DNA from 4 places in the Aminobacter aminovorans genome. Region 2 is predicted to be linked to each of the others. Evidence: riboswitches for the same ligand, from Rfam matches in the RefSeq annotation. Region 2 holds a riboswitch; each other region holds the start of a gene.

Region 1 (3,202 bases), 1.9 Mb from region 2:
GCATCGGCTCGGTGGTGGCGGCGAGCCTCGTTCCTGCCAACAAGCGCGCCAGCGCGATTGCCCTGATGTTTGCCGGCCTGACGCTCGCCAACATTCTCGGCGTCCCCGGCGGCACGGCACTCGGCGAAGCCTATGGCTGGCGCGCAACCTTCTTTGCCGTCGTCGTCATCGGCCTGCTCTCGGTGGCGGCCATCGCCTGGCTGGTCCCTGCGGGCGTCGCCCCTCCCGGCAAGGGTGGCGTCGCCGGCGAGGTCAAGGTGCTGGGCAAGCTCCAGGTGTGGCTCGCCATGATCATCTCGGCGCTCGCCTCGGGCAGCCTGTTTGCGGTCTTCACCTACATCAAGCCGATCCTGACCGACGTCAGCGGCCTCTCTGTTGAATCGGTCACCTGGGTGTTGTTGCTGTTCGGCGGTGGCATGACGATCGGCAACATCATCGGCGGCAAGCTGGCCGACTGGAAGCTGATGCCCACAGCCATCGGCGCGCTGGTGGTGATGGCGGCGATCCACGTCGCCTTCGCCGAACTCAGCTCTTCGGCGCCCGCCGCGATCCTGCTCGTCTTCATGTGGGGCGTTATCACCTTCGTCATCGTGCCACCGATGCAGATGCGCGTCGTCGAAACCGCTTCGGAGGCACCGAACCTCGCGGCCACCCTCAACCAGGGCGCCTTCAACGCCGGCAACGCCGCCGGCGCCTGGGCCGGTGGTGCGGCGATTTCGATGGGCGTGAGCTATGCCGACCTGCCCTTCGTCGGCGCGGCCATCGCACTGTCTGCCTTCGGCGTCGCGCTCATTTCCTTCGCGCTCGACCGGCGTGACGCAATTCAGCAGCCGGCATGACGCTTTAGCCCCCGCATGACGCTTTAGCGCCCGGCATGACGCTTTAGCGATTGTCAGCAACCCGTCGCTGCTGTAGCCACGACAGCGATGGTTCCTGCTATCCGGTTCGGGCAGCAGGTTAAATGGGAACACGGTGAGACGTCCCTGACGCGAAACCGTGGCTGCCCCCGCAACTGTGAGCGGATAGCAATTCGGAAACATGCCACTGGCCGAAAGGCCGGGAAGGCTCCGAGGCGCGATCACCCGCAAGCCAGGAGACCTGCCATCATCCGATTAACTCAACCGGCCGGGGTGTGCCGCGGAGATGATGATGGTTGCGACTGCCTTTTTCAGTACCGGCGCGCTCACCGGATCGTTCTGCCACCTCCGCCCGATCGCGGAGACAGGGCATGCTCGATCGCGTCCACGCCGCTAGCCACCTCGTAGGCACCACCCCGGCACTGCTCGAACTAGACGGCGTCAGCTGGGGACCACGCGTCTCGCAGCCTATTCTCGAACCGGTCAGCCTTGCAGTTGCTCCTGGCGAATTGCTTGCCATCGTCGGCCCCAACGGCGCTGGCAAGTCGAGCCTGTTGCGCTGCCTCTACCGCTATCACAAGCCGACGACGGGCACTGTCCGCCTCGACGGCACCGACATCTGGAAGATGAAGCCGCGCGACTGCGCCCGCCGTATCGCAACAGTGCTTCAGGAGAGCGCTTCCGACTTCGGCCTGACGGTCGCCGAGATCATCGAGCTTGGCCTGACCCCGCATGTCACGAGCTTCGGCACCAGCGACGACGACTACATCAAGGTCGAGGCAGCCCTCGCCCTACTCGGTCTCACCGCGCTGGCGGCGCGCGATTTCGGATCGCTGTCCGGCGGCGAAAAGCAGCGCGTAATGATTGCGCGGGCGCTTGTACAGAAGCCAGACCTTCTTGTCCTCGACGAGCCGACCAACCATCTCGACATCCGCCACCAGCTCGAGGTGCTGGAACTGCTCGGCAATCTCGGCTGCACGGTCGTCGTCTCCCTGCATGACCTGGCGCTCGCCTCCGCTCATGCCGACCGCGTGCTGGTGATGGACGCCGGCCGCGCGGTGGCCTGTGGTGCGCCGGCCGACATACTGACGCCAGAGCGCATCCGTGACAGCTTTTCCGTCGGTGCCACCCTCGACGACCATCCGGTCACCGGGCGCCCGCGCTTTTCCTTCCACCTCGAACGCTGAACATCAAAAGGAGCCTTCATGCGCCTGCCCATCATCGCCGCCGCTCTGCTCGCCACCTGCGCCTCGTCATTGGCCAGCGGCTTCCCCGTAACCGTCAAGAGCTGCAATCGTGACGTGACCTTCGAGGCAGCCCCCAAGCGTGCCGTCTCGCATGACGTCAACCTGACCGAGATGATGCTGGTGCTCGGCCTTGCCGACCATATGGTCGGCTATTCCGGCATCTCGGGCTGGAAGACCTTGGACGAGAACCTGCGCAAGGGCGTCGGCGAATTGCCCGAACTCGCGCCGAAATATGTCACCAAGGAAGTGCTGCTCGGCGTCGACACCGACCTGTTCTTCGCCGGCTGGAACTACGGCATGAAGGTCGGCGGCGACGTCACGCCCGACACGCTCGCGCCCTTCAACATCGCGGTCTACGAACTGACCGAGAGTTGCATCCACATCATGAAGAAGGACAAGTCGTCGCTTCAGGACGTCTATGCCGACCTGCTCAATCTCGGCGCCATCTTCGGCGTGCGGGAGAAGGCGGCAGCACTGGTAACGGGCTACGAGAAGGAACTCGCCGACTTCCAGGCGTCGCTGCCCAAGCTCGACAAGCCGGTCAACGTGTTCCTCTACGATTCCGGCGAGCAGAAGCCCTTCACCGCCGGCCGCTACGCCATGCCGACTGCGATCATCGAGGCTGCAGGCGGCAAGAACATCACCGACGACGTCGAGTCGAGCTGGGTCGAGATCGGCTGGGAACCGGTCATCGAGCGCAACCCCGACATGGTGGTGATCGTCAACTACGGCGAGGTGACAGCCGAGCAGAAGATCGAGTTCATGCGCACCAACCCGGCCTTCAAGGATATCGAGGCGGTCAAGAACAACCGCTTCTTCGTGCTCGAATACAACGAGGCGACGCCGGGACCGCGCAACATCGCGGCGATCAAGCGGCTGGCCGCCGCGATGCGGGCCGACTGACACATGTCGCACCGCCACCTCGTCGCCGGGCCGCGGCACGTCCTCATCCACGCCATGCCGGCCCTGATTCCGGGGCTCGCAGTGGTGCTCGTCGCAAGCATGGTCATCGCCGTCGGCATCGGCCCGGTGGCGATCCCGCTGGAGACGGTGTGGGGCGTCATCGCCAACAAGGTGATGGCGGGAAGCGTCGAGGTG
Region 2 (3,202 bases):
TGATTGGCGAGATTGACCGAGCCGAGATTGCAGACTGCCACTTCGTCCTTCGAGGTGTTGAGGGCGATTTCGGTGCACAGGTTCGACGAATGCACGACGCCGATGTGGCTCTGCGGCGAGCGGATATTGCAGGGATCCTTGAAGGTGATCCAGGGATGCCCGGTTTCAAACAGCATCGTCAGCATCCTGCGCCACAGGTCGAGCGCCCGGACCTTGCGGAACACCTTGATGCCACCGGCCAGAGCCTTTGCCTCGTAGGCTTCGTAGGCCGCCTTGAAGGCCGTGCCATAGAGATCGTGCAGGTCGGGCGTTTCATCGGGCGAAAACAGCGTCCATTCGCCATCGGCCTCGACCCGCTCCATGAACAGGTCCGGCACCCAGTTGGCGGTGTTCATGTCGTGGGTGCGGCGGCGGTCGTCGCCGGTGTTCTTCCTGAGGTCAAGGAATTCCTCGATGTCGACATGCCAGGTCTCGAGATAGGCGCAGACAGCACCCTTGCGTTTGCCACCCTGATTGACGGCGATCGCCGTGTCGTTGGCCACCTTCAGGAACGGCACCACACCCTGGCTCTCGCCATTGGTGCCCTTGATGTGGGCGCCGAGGCCACGCACCGGGGTCCAGTCATTGCCGAGCCCACCGGAATATTTGGCGAGCAGCGCATTGTCCTTCACCGCCTTGAAGATGCCGTCGAGATCGTCGGCGACGGTGGTGAGGAAACAGGACGACAATTGCGGGCGTAGCGTGCCGGAGTTGAACAAAGTCGGCGTCGAGGCCATGAAATCGAAGGACGACAACAGGTCATAGAACTCGATTGCGCGGCTCTCGCGGTCGATCTCGCGGCCTGCCAGGCCCATCGCCACCCGCATGAAGAAGGCCTGCGGCAGTTCGAAACGCTTGCCCCTGCTGTGCAGGAAGTAGCGATCATAAAGCGTCTGCAGACCAAGATACTGGAACTGCAGATCGCGCTCGGGTTTTAGCGCGGCACTCAGCCTGGCAAGGTCGAAACGGCCAAGTTCGGGGTCGATCAATTCAGCCTTGATGCCGGTGGCGATGAAGGCGGAAAAATAGGTGGCATAACGCGCGGTCATTTCGGCCTGGGTGGCCTGCTCGGGCCTGCCGGAGACGAAGCTCAGTGCCTCACGCCGCAGCCGGTCCAGCAACAGCCGCGCGCTGACGAAGGCGTAGTTCGGCTCGGTTTCGACAAGCGTACGCGCGGACAGGATCGGCGCCAGCGAAAGCTCGTCCACGGTGATGCCGTCATAGAGATTGCGCCTCGTCTCGGCCAGGATGGCATCCGCCGAGACCGCCTCTAGTCCGGCGCAGGCCTCATCGACGATACGGGCCAGACGCCTCTCATCCAGCGGCGCCAGGCTGCCGTCATCGGCCTTGACCTGGAGCGCCGGTGCGGCGACTTCGACCGACGCGACCTTGGCGGCAGCGCGTTCGCGTGCACGTTCCTCTCGGTAAAGTACATAGGCGCGGGCGACCTTGTGGTGCTCGGAGCGCATCAGCGCCAGTTCGACCTGGTCCTGGATTTCTTCGATGTGGAAGATGCGGCCCGTGTCGGCCCGGCGCGTCAGTGCGGCCAACACTTGCCCGGCCAGCTCCTCGACGAGGTCGTGGACGCGGCGCGAACCTGCAGCCACCGAACCCTCGGCGGCGAGAAACGCCTTGGTCAGCGCCACAGTGATCTTGGTCGCGTCGAACGGCGTCACCGAGCCGTTGCGCCGGATGACACGGTAGCCAGGCTCGGACGCGGTCTCGGAACCGTGGCTGAGGGCGGACAGAATCCTGTCGGTTCCGCTTGATAGAATGGTAGAAGTCGCCGGCATCATCTTCCCCGATGGTTTGGGGGGCGAAGGGCCTCGAGCGGACGCGTGCCGAATTTCGACCGGCGCAAGCCGGCAGAACGCAAGCGCACCACCGGACACCCCGCCCGTGGACGTTCAGAATCGATCGCGGCAGGTCTCCTGGCTCACAGGTCATTGCCGCTGTCTGGCCTTCCCAGCGCCCATTGGCACCAGTGGCACTACGCGACAGCAACTCACTGCTTACAGTTGCGGGGGCAGCGCCGGCATTGCGAAATCGCTCACCGGCTTCCCTCTTAGCTCCCGAGCTGGAATCAACTCGGAAGACCACGATGTCTACATGTAGTATGACCGCCCGGTGTCATGTCAACAGGTGGATGGATCATTTCCACCTCGTCGACAGGTCAACGCCGGCGTCCGATCAATCCCTGACGTAGTCGCGCCACAGCGCCTGATAGACCGGGCATTCGGCAGTGAGAGCCTCATGGCTGCCCGTGCCGACGATCCTGCTATCGTCGAGCACGACGATCATGTCGGCCGAACGCGCCGAAAAGAGATGATGCGTGACGATGATGACGAGGCGGTCGCGGCCGAAGGCCAACAGCTCACGCTCGAGCGCCATCGCCGATTCGGCGTCGAGCGCCGAGGTCGGTTCGTCGAAGACGGCGATGTGCGGATCGCGCAGCACGGCGCGCGAAATCGCCAGGCGCTGGCGCTGGCCGCCGGACAGGTTCTGCCCTGCCTGCACCAGTTCGGTGTCGATACCTTTGGGCAGGCCGGCGGTGAACTTGTCGGCGGAGGAAAACGCCAGCGCCTTGTCGATCTCGTCGTCGCGAAGCGGGCGCGGCAGCGACGCCTGAAGGTTCTCGCGGATGGTACCCGAAAACAGCGACGTCTCCTGGTCGACAACACCGATGCGGCCGCGCAGCCAGCGCGGATTGTAGGCGCGGACGTCGAGGCCGCCGATCGCCACCTTGCCGGCATAATCGCGCTCTAGTCCCAAAAGCACGCGCAGCAGGCTGGACTTGCCGGAACCATTGCGGCCAACGATCGCGACGACGCCGGTCGCCGGCAGCACCAGGCTGACACCGTTGAGTGCCGCAGCCGTCGCCTCGGGATAGCGGAAGGTCAGATCCTCGACCGTGATCGGGCCGAAATCGGCAGCACGCAGCGCCGGGGCAACGACGGCGCGCTCCGGCTGGCGCTTGAGGAAAGCCGCGAGGGCAGAGACGGTGACGCTCACCGAATGGAACTGGATCAGAATGCCGGCACTGGTCAGCATCGGCATGGTCGCCCGGGTGACGAGCAGCTGCAGCGCAAGCAGGCCACCGATCGTGAGATCGCCGCGTAGGATGCGCCAGCAGCCGACGAGGACGACGAGCAGCGTCAGGATC
Region 3 (3,202 bases), on a different contig from region 2:
CGAAACGGGCTTCGAGCCGTTGGAGTTTGGGCTGCTCGCCCCAGTAGCCTTCGAACGGCTCGGCTACGACGAGTTCGCCGGGGACAAACTCGGTCGGCTTGAAGTAACCTGAGAGGTCGGCTTCCAGCGCATATCGGTCACCAAGTTCTTCGGCACGCGCGGCATTGTGTACGGCGATCGTAACTGTCTTGAACAGGAATGCCGGGTCGGGCTTTTCGGTGCGGATTTCAAGCGTGGTCGGGCCCACCGCCTTGAACGTCGCGCCACGCAAGATCGAAGCCGCGCGGGTGTTCTTGGCCTGATGTCGCTCAAAGGATGCCTGCACGGAAGCAGCATCGACGGGCGCGCCGCTCCAGAACTTGGCGTTCGGCTGCAATTCGATCCGCCACAAGGTTGGTTCCACCAGTTCCCAGCTTTTCGCAAGCGCCGGGATCAGATCCGCGCCGTCGAGCGTCGCGTGAACAAGCGGCTCCGCGAAACCATTGTTGATGATCCGCTGGGCATCGATGTTGATGGGGTCGAGCGAGCGCGGCATGTTTGCGGTGACGAGGCGCAAGACCTGCTCCTCGGCAGGCGCGGCCTCCTGGGCGAAAGCAGGCAGGGTGAAGGTGGACCATGCGATGGCCAGCGCGGCCAATGCGCTCCGCGAAAGGACGTTCATCTTACTCTCCTTTGGATGAGGAACTGTTGATCACCGGACGCAGCCGCTGCTTGCGGCCTGTCGGCTCATAGGCGAAATCATGGACGACGCTGCCGCCCAGCAGATGCTCTTCAACGATGCGGTCGACCGCCGTCTCCGTGACGCCGCCATAGTAGGTGCCTTCCGGATAGACCTGGAGCACGGGCGCGAGATTGCAGGGGCCAAGACAGGTCGCCTTCGCTGTCATCGTGCCTTCGCCAGTCATCCGAAGCTTGCGGCTTTCCTGCAGATTGCGGAGGTGGCCCCAGATCGCGTGCGCACCCGCCGCATTGCAGGCGCCGCCCTCGCAGACCAGGACCCGACGCTTTTGCGCTGGCACCAGCGATCCTTCCAGCTTCACGTGATCATCCGGTGGAACCGCAGGCTCGGCGGCCGCGCCGTTGATGAGAGCACCGAGCAGCGGTTCGAAATGGAGGCTCTGGGCGATATCACGAGATATGCGGACCGGCGGCCATCGACCGGGATGTTCGGACTGCCAGCGCTTCAGCGAGCGCGTAATCCAGTTCAGGAAGCTCGGCTCCAGCGGAAGGACAAGCGGCACCACAAGGATCGCGTCATAGGGGCCGCCGCGGAGCGACAGGAGTGCGTCGCGCAGCGAGGGTTGACCCTGTTCGGAGTAGCAAGCCATCGCCGCCGCCACTCCTGGCAGCATGGCAGCCATCGTCGCTATGCGCTGCATCTCCGCATGCGGAGCCGCCGCAAACGCAGACTTTGCCACCAACAGTACGGCCTGTCCGGACGCGACTTTGTCCGGGCTGAGCTGGTGCGAAAGAGAGAAATCTACTTCCAACGAAAAATCCCCGACCTGATGCGGACGGGGATACGGAAACGTGGCCGCGCGAGCATGCCAAAGGCAGCTGCGACAGCGCGCGCTCCTGTGGCACACCCCGACCACGGAACCAAAAGCAGTCAGGCAGGTCTCCTGGCTCGCGGTTCATCGCTGCTTCGCCTGTCTTCCCGGCACCTAAGTGCCAGTGACGTCGTTGGCGTAACAACTCGCCGCTTACAGTTGCGGGACAGCTCCGGTTTCGCACCGGATTCCCTCTTAGCTGTCACGTCGGCGCAAACCGCCGCGACAGAACCTTGACCGGCGCAACCTATCGGTGTCAGCCCTCAAGTCAATCCCGTCGGTCAGGCATTTTCCCTGCAAGGCCGAAAGAAAACAGAATGTATTGTCAGTCGACGATTACTGCCCTGTTCACACAGTCAGGCAGGTAGCTCTGCAGCCGAGTAGTTCTGGCGATCCTGATTTGCCGACAGGTCAGCGACGTGGCAGGGATCACAGGGAAAACCGCGCGGCCATCTTTAGCCCGCTATCGCCAGGGGAGCCTTTAACTTGCCTTGGCTACAAGCCAGACTGTGCAGAAGTAACCCAAGGTGGCTGCGGTTGCGGTCAAGGCAGTCCCCCACATCATGTCGACGACACTGACCGAAACTGACCAGTTCTTGAGCGTGGCCAGGTTGGTCATGTCGTAAGTGCCATAGGCGACAAGCCCGAGCAGCGCGCCATTGACCAGTGCGGTCACCCAGCTTGCGCCGTTCACCGCCGGCATCACTGCGAAGTGGACCACACCGGCGACATAGACAAGGTAGAAGAGACCGGCGACGCCGAAATTGGGTTGCTCGAGAAGCAGGCTGCCGATCCGGTTGCGGTAAAAGCTGGTGGAAATGGTCGACAGCCAGATGAAGTCGATGCAGAAAAAGCCGACGGCGGTAGCGGCATAAGCGATGGCGTAGCTTGCGATCATCGGTGCACTTCTGCTGCTTGGGGCGCAGGCGCCCGATCAAATACCCAGGAGTGGCTGGATCGCCCGGACAATCCAGCTGCGGAACTTCAGTGGCGCGTCGGTGACGGCAAGACAGATGCAATCGCTGTCCGCAGTGGCGACGGGCTGATGCATCAGGCTTTCATCGGCATCTTCGATATCACCGCGGGAAAAGATGTTCTCGCCGTCAACGAAGCTGCCGCTGAGCACCAGTGTCAGCTCGCGGCCGCCATGGCTATGCTCAGGCACAGGCTTGCCTGCAGGAATGCGCAGCAGCCGTACCCTGGTCTCGCGCTCTCCGGTCCTGATAGGGATCTGATAGGCACCTCGTCCGAGTGGCCGCCATTTGAGCGCGTCGATGTCACTGCCGAGGTAGGAGCGCAGCGGCTCCGGCAAGCCATCGCCCTGGCCGGAAGCCGAGGTTTCGCGGCTGGCGAATGGAGGGGCCTTGGAGGGCTGCTCCAGACGCCTGCGCACGCTCGCCCATGCATCGTCGACGGAAGCATCGTGCGGCAGGCTATCCAGCAGTTCACCGCCGATGCCTTCGGCAACAGTCAAGCGGCGCCGGCAGGACGGGCAAAGGGCAAGGTGCGTGGCGACCGCGATACTCCAGCCTTCGGCCAGACTGCCGGCAGCATAGCTCAAGAGCAGATCGTCGCTGACATGGTGACGGATGGTCAAGACACTTCTCCAGAGCGGGCGAGCGCGGCCCGCAGTTTGTCGAAGGCGAGGCGCA
Region 4 (3,202 bases), 2.5 Mb from region 2:
GATGGATCGAAATGCGCTCGCGCATCTCGTCGTCGTAGGCCTGCGCCGTGGCGATATACGTCCACGGCGCAGGAAACTGCATGATCAGCCGCTCGGCATGCGCGCTCTTGCCGGAGCGCGCGCCACCGAGCAGGAAAGTCAGCTTCTCAGGCAAGGCGGCCTTGCAGCGCTGGCGTCGCACCCATGAAGCGATTGCGCACCATACCGACTGCCGCGCCAAGCACGGTCCAGAACACCAGGTTGGTGATGGTGACGGCGACGACGAAGCTGTGGTGCAGGTCGGCGGGGATCGGCGAGTCGTGGCTTTCCGGCTGCGGCGCACCAACGATGTGCGGCGCAACGATCAGCGCCACGCCAAGGATGGCGAGCGGCAGCGACTGCCGGAAGGCAATCAGCGCAAGACCCACAGCCGTTGCAACCACCGTCGAGCTCCACCAGATTTGGCGCGACACCAGATCGGCCGCCGGCATGGCCGGCAGTTCCGGTGGCAGGCCAAGGCCCGGCGCAAGCGTGAATACCGCAAAGCCGGCGAACCCCCAGAATACGCCCTGGCGCCAGTTGGCGATGCCACCGGCGAATTCGGAAACGGCGACAAGGATCAAGGCGAAAGCGATGCCACTGACGATGTTAGCCAGCGCCGAATAGGCAAAACGCTCGGCGCCGTCGGCGGGAGCCCAGGCCTCTGCCTCTTCTTCAGCGGGAGCCGCCGCGGGTGCCGCGGCTTCGGTGCCGGCTGCCGGCGTTGTGGCCTCGGTGCCAGCCGCTGGCGCAGCAGCGGCATGCTCATGGCCGCCGCCGGCATTCTCATATGTCTCCGCCTTGAAGATTAGTGGATCGGTTGCATAGGTTTGAAGGGCAGCGAGGACCACGCCGGCCAACAGGCCGCTGATCGCCGCGATGAACACGACGTTTCTGAAGATCGACATTGTTGGATCGCCTTGGTCAGTGGCAGGGGAAAGCCATCGAGTGGCGATAGTCGTGGGCAGCATTGTGCACCACGTCCATATGCGAGAACCCGAGGAAGCCAACAACGAAAAGGCCGAGCAGCGCGGCAAGCGCCAGTTGCATGCTACGCGACTGCGAAGTGACGTCGGTGCCGAGAGCAGAAACAGTGTTCATCGTAAGTCCTTTCGCCCTCCACCCGAGGGCACAGAGATAAGTGCCTGTCGCCGGCAGGTCTCCTGGCTTGCGGATCGGCACCCTTCCCCGCCTTCCCGAAGCGAGCTTCAGTGGCATTTGGGGAGAGCTAACCGCATACAGTTGCGGGGGCAGCCACGGCTTCGGACCTTCAAATGGCCCTTACCGCATTCCCTCTTGATTCCGTAACGGAACCGACGACGCCGCAACTATAGAAACAAATGGCTTGGGCGGCAAACCAAATTCCGACGCCGCCGCGCTCGAAAGCGGCGTTCCGGCGATCATCCGCGGGCCACGATTCGCTCGGCCACAAGGTGCTGGAGCCGCCACAGATGGCGGTCGTGGATCGCCCGCTGCTCGAGGTTGCTGACCACATTATAGAGGTAGTCCGCAGCCGAACCCCAATGGCCGCATGTCGTCGCCAGTCGCTCCGCCACCGCGTCCTCACCCAGCGCGCCGGCATAGGCGTGGCCTTTGCGGTTGATGACGAAGGCGAGCGCGGTCAACGGACCTTCATCGGTGGCGAGATTCAGCCAGCGCGGCTTGTAGGTGGAGGGTTTCAGCGTCATCTCGCGGCGAAACAGCTTGTCGAGCTGCTCGCGGCGGTCGCCGTCCGTCAGTCTGAGCGCCACGCCCTTGCACTGGCCGCCGCGATCCATGCCCATCATCAGTCCGGGCTCAGCCTTTGTGGCGCGCCAGCGGGTCATGTTGATGCAGAAAGAACGGTGCCAGCCGCGCGCCAGCGCCACCCTTTCGTCGGTATGCTCCACCTCGGGTTTCCAGATCAGCGATCCATAGGCAAACAGCCACAACGGTCCATTGCCGGGGCGCGCGGCAAGCGTTTCGTCGATCATCGCCTCATAGTCGGCGTCGTCGAGATGCATGGCATCGGGGTCAGGGCCCGTATCGGCAACCTCGCGATGGCAACGCGCCACCAGTTCTTCGGTCAGCGACATCTTTCGTCCGCTCATGCCCGCCCCATCAATTGCTTAACCCTGTGCACGACAGACAGTTCTGCTCTCTTCCGCCCCGCTTCAACCATGATAGTGCTGCATGGGCGCTGCAACACCCGAAAACGCAGAAGCGAACAACATGACGATGCAACCGAACCCCGACCAGATCAAAGCAACTTCTCGGCGCGTATCGGTCATCGACATCGCACGCGGTGCAGCCCTGATCGCCATGGCGATCTACCACTTCGCCTGGGACCTCGAATTCTTCGGTTACGCCGATCCGGGCATGACCGCTTATGGCAACTGGAAGCTGTTCGCGCGCTGCATCGCCTCGAGCTTCCTGTTCCTCGTCGGTGTCAGCCTGGTGCTGGCACATGCCAAGGGCATCCGCTGGCCCGGCTATTTCAGGCGGCTCGCCATGGTGGCAGCGGCGGCACTGGCGATCACCGTCGCCACCTGGTTCGCCACGCCCGACACCTTCATCTTCTTCGGCATCCTGCATCATATCGCGCTCGCCAGCGTGCTTGGCCTCGCCTTCCTGCGCGTCCCGCCGGTACTGACGCTGATCGTCGCCGCTTTGGTGGTCGTCGCACCCCACTATCTGCGCTCGGAGGCGTTCAATCACCCGGCTCTGGTCTGGATCGGCCTTTCAATGGCCAACCCCCGCTCCAACGATTTCGTCCCGCTGTTTCCCTTCTTCGGCGCGGTGCTGGCCGGCATCGGTGTCGCCGGACTTGCGCTCAGGGCAGGCCTGATCGAAAAGATGGCGCGGCTTCAGCCCGGCGCCTGGTCGCGGCCCCTCTCCTTCTTCGGTCGCCACAGCCTTGCCTTCTACCTCATCCACCAGCCGGTGATGATCTCGCTGGTCTGGCTCTTCGCCCAGGTCTTCCCGGCCCCTGTCGAAACCCGCGAGGTCACTTTCCTGAAATCCTGCCAGCTTTCCTGCGAGCAGAGCCGCGACACCGATTTCTGCTCGCGCTACTGTGTCTGCATGCTCGACGAGTTGCAGAAGGATGATTCGTTCGATCGGCTCTATGCCTCCGACCAGAGCCCGGAGTTGAAAGCCCATGTCGGGCAGACCGCCGCCATGTGCACGACAAGCACCGAAAATC

Evidence for each region. Region 2 has a riboswitch for cobalamin ahead of DY201_RS00875 (ribonucleoside-diphosphate reductase subunit alpha). Riboswitches for the same ligand answer to the same signal wherever they lie in the genome.
Region 1: it holds a riboswitch for cobalamin, as region 2 does, so the genes downstream of both, DY201_RS10125 (ABC transporter ATP-binding protein) here and DY201_RS00875 (ribonucleoside-diphosphate reductase subunit alpha) in region 2, are expected to answer to the same signal.
Region 3: it holds a riboswitch for cobalamin, as region 2 does, so the genes downstream of both, DY201_RS26300 ((2Fe-2S) ferredoxin domain-containing protein) here and DY201_RS00875 (ribonucleoside-diphosphate reductase subunit alpha) in region 2, are expected to answer to the same signal.
Region 4: it holds a riboswitch for cobalamin, as region 2 does, so the genes downstream of both, DY201_RS13310 (CbtB domain-containing protein) here and DY201_RS00875 (ribonucleoside-diphosphate reductase subunit alpha) in region 2, are expected to answer to the same signal.

The regions. Positions count from the first base shown of each region.
Region 1 covers NZ_UFSM01000001.1:2,068,479-2,071,680, reverse strand. The annotation lists gene DY201_RS10130 (MFS transporter) at 1-839, shown strand, start outside; cobalamin riboswitch at 911-1,120, shown strand; gene DY201_RS10125 (ABC transporter ATP-binding protein) at 1,229-2,044, shown strand; gene DY201_RS10120 (ABC transporter substrate-binding protein) at 2,063-3,007, shown strand; gene DY201_RS10115 (FecCD family ABC transporter permease) at 3,062-3,202, shown strand, end outside.
Region 2 covers NZ_UFSM01000001.1:174,782-177,983, forward strand. The annotation lists gene DY201_RS00875 (ribonucleoside-diphosphate reductase subunit alpha) at 1-1,832, opposite strand, end outside; cobalamin riboswitch at 1,944-2,155, opposite strand; gene DY201_RS00880 (peptidase domain-containing ABC transporter) at 2,230-3,202, opposite strand, start outside.
Region 3 covers NZ_UFSM01000002.1:366,757-369,958, forward strand. The annotation lists gene DY201_RS26295 (ABC transporter substrate-binding protein) at 1-661, opposite strand, end outside; gene DY201_RS26300 ((2Fe-2S) ferredoxin domain-containing protein) at 663-1,361, opposite strand; cobalamin riboswitch at 1,597-1,801, opposite strand; gene DY201_RS26305 (DUF2177 family protein) at 2,032-2,448, opposite strand; gene DY201_RS26310 (ChrR family anti-sigma-E factor) at 2,485-3,147, opposite strand; gene DY201_RS26315 (sigma-70 family RNA polymerase sigma factor) at 3,144-3,202, opposite strand, start outside.
Region 4 covers NZ_UFSM01000001.1:2,702,999-2,706,200, reverse strand. The annotation lists gene cobU (bifunctional adenosylcobinamide kinase/adenosylcobinamide-phosphate guanylyltransferase) at 1-154, opposite strand, end outside; gene DY201_RS13315 (CbtA family protein) at 147-926, opposite strand; gene DY201_RS13310 (CbtB domain-containing protein) at 943-1,119, opposite strand; cobalamin riboswitch at 1,155-1,351, opposite strand; gene DY201_RS13305 (gamma-glutamylcyclotransferase) at 1,419-2,108, opposite strand; gene DY201_RS13300 (acetyltransferase domain-containing protein) at 2,230-3,202, shown strand, end outside.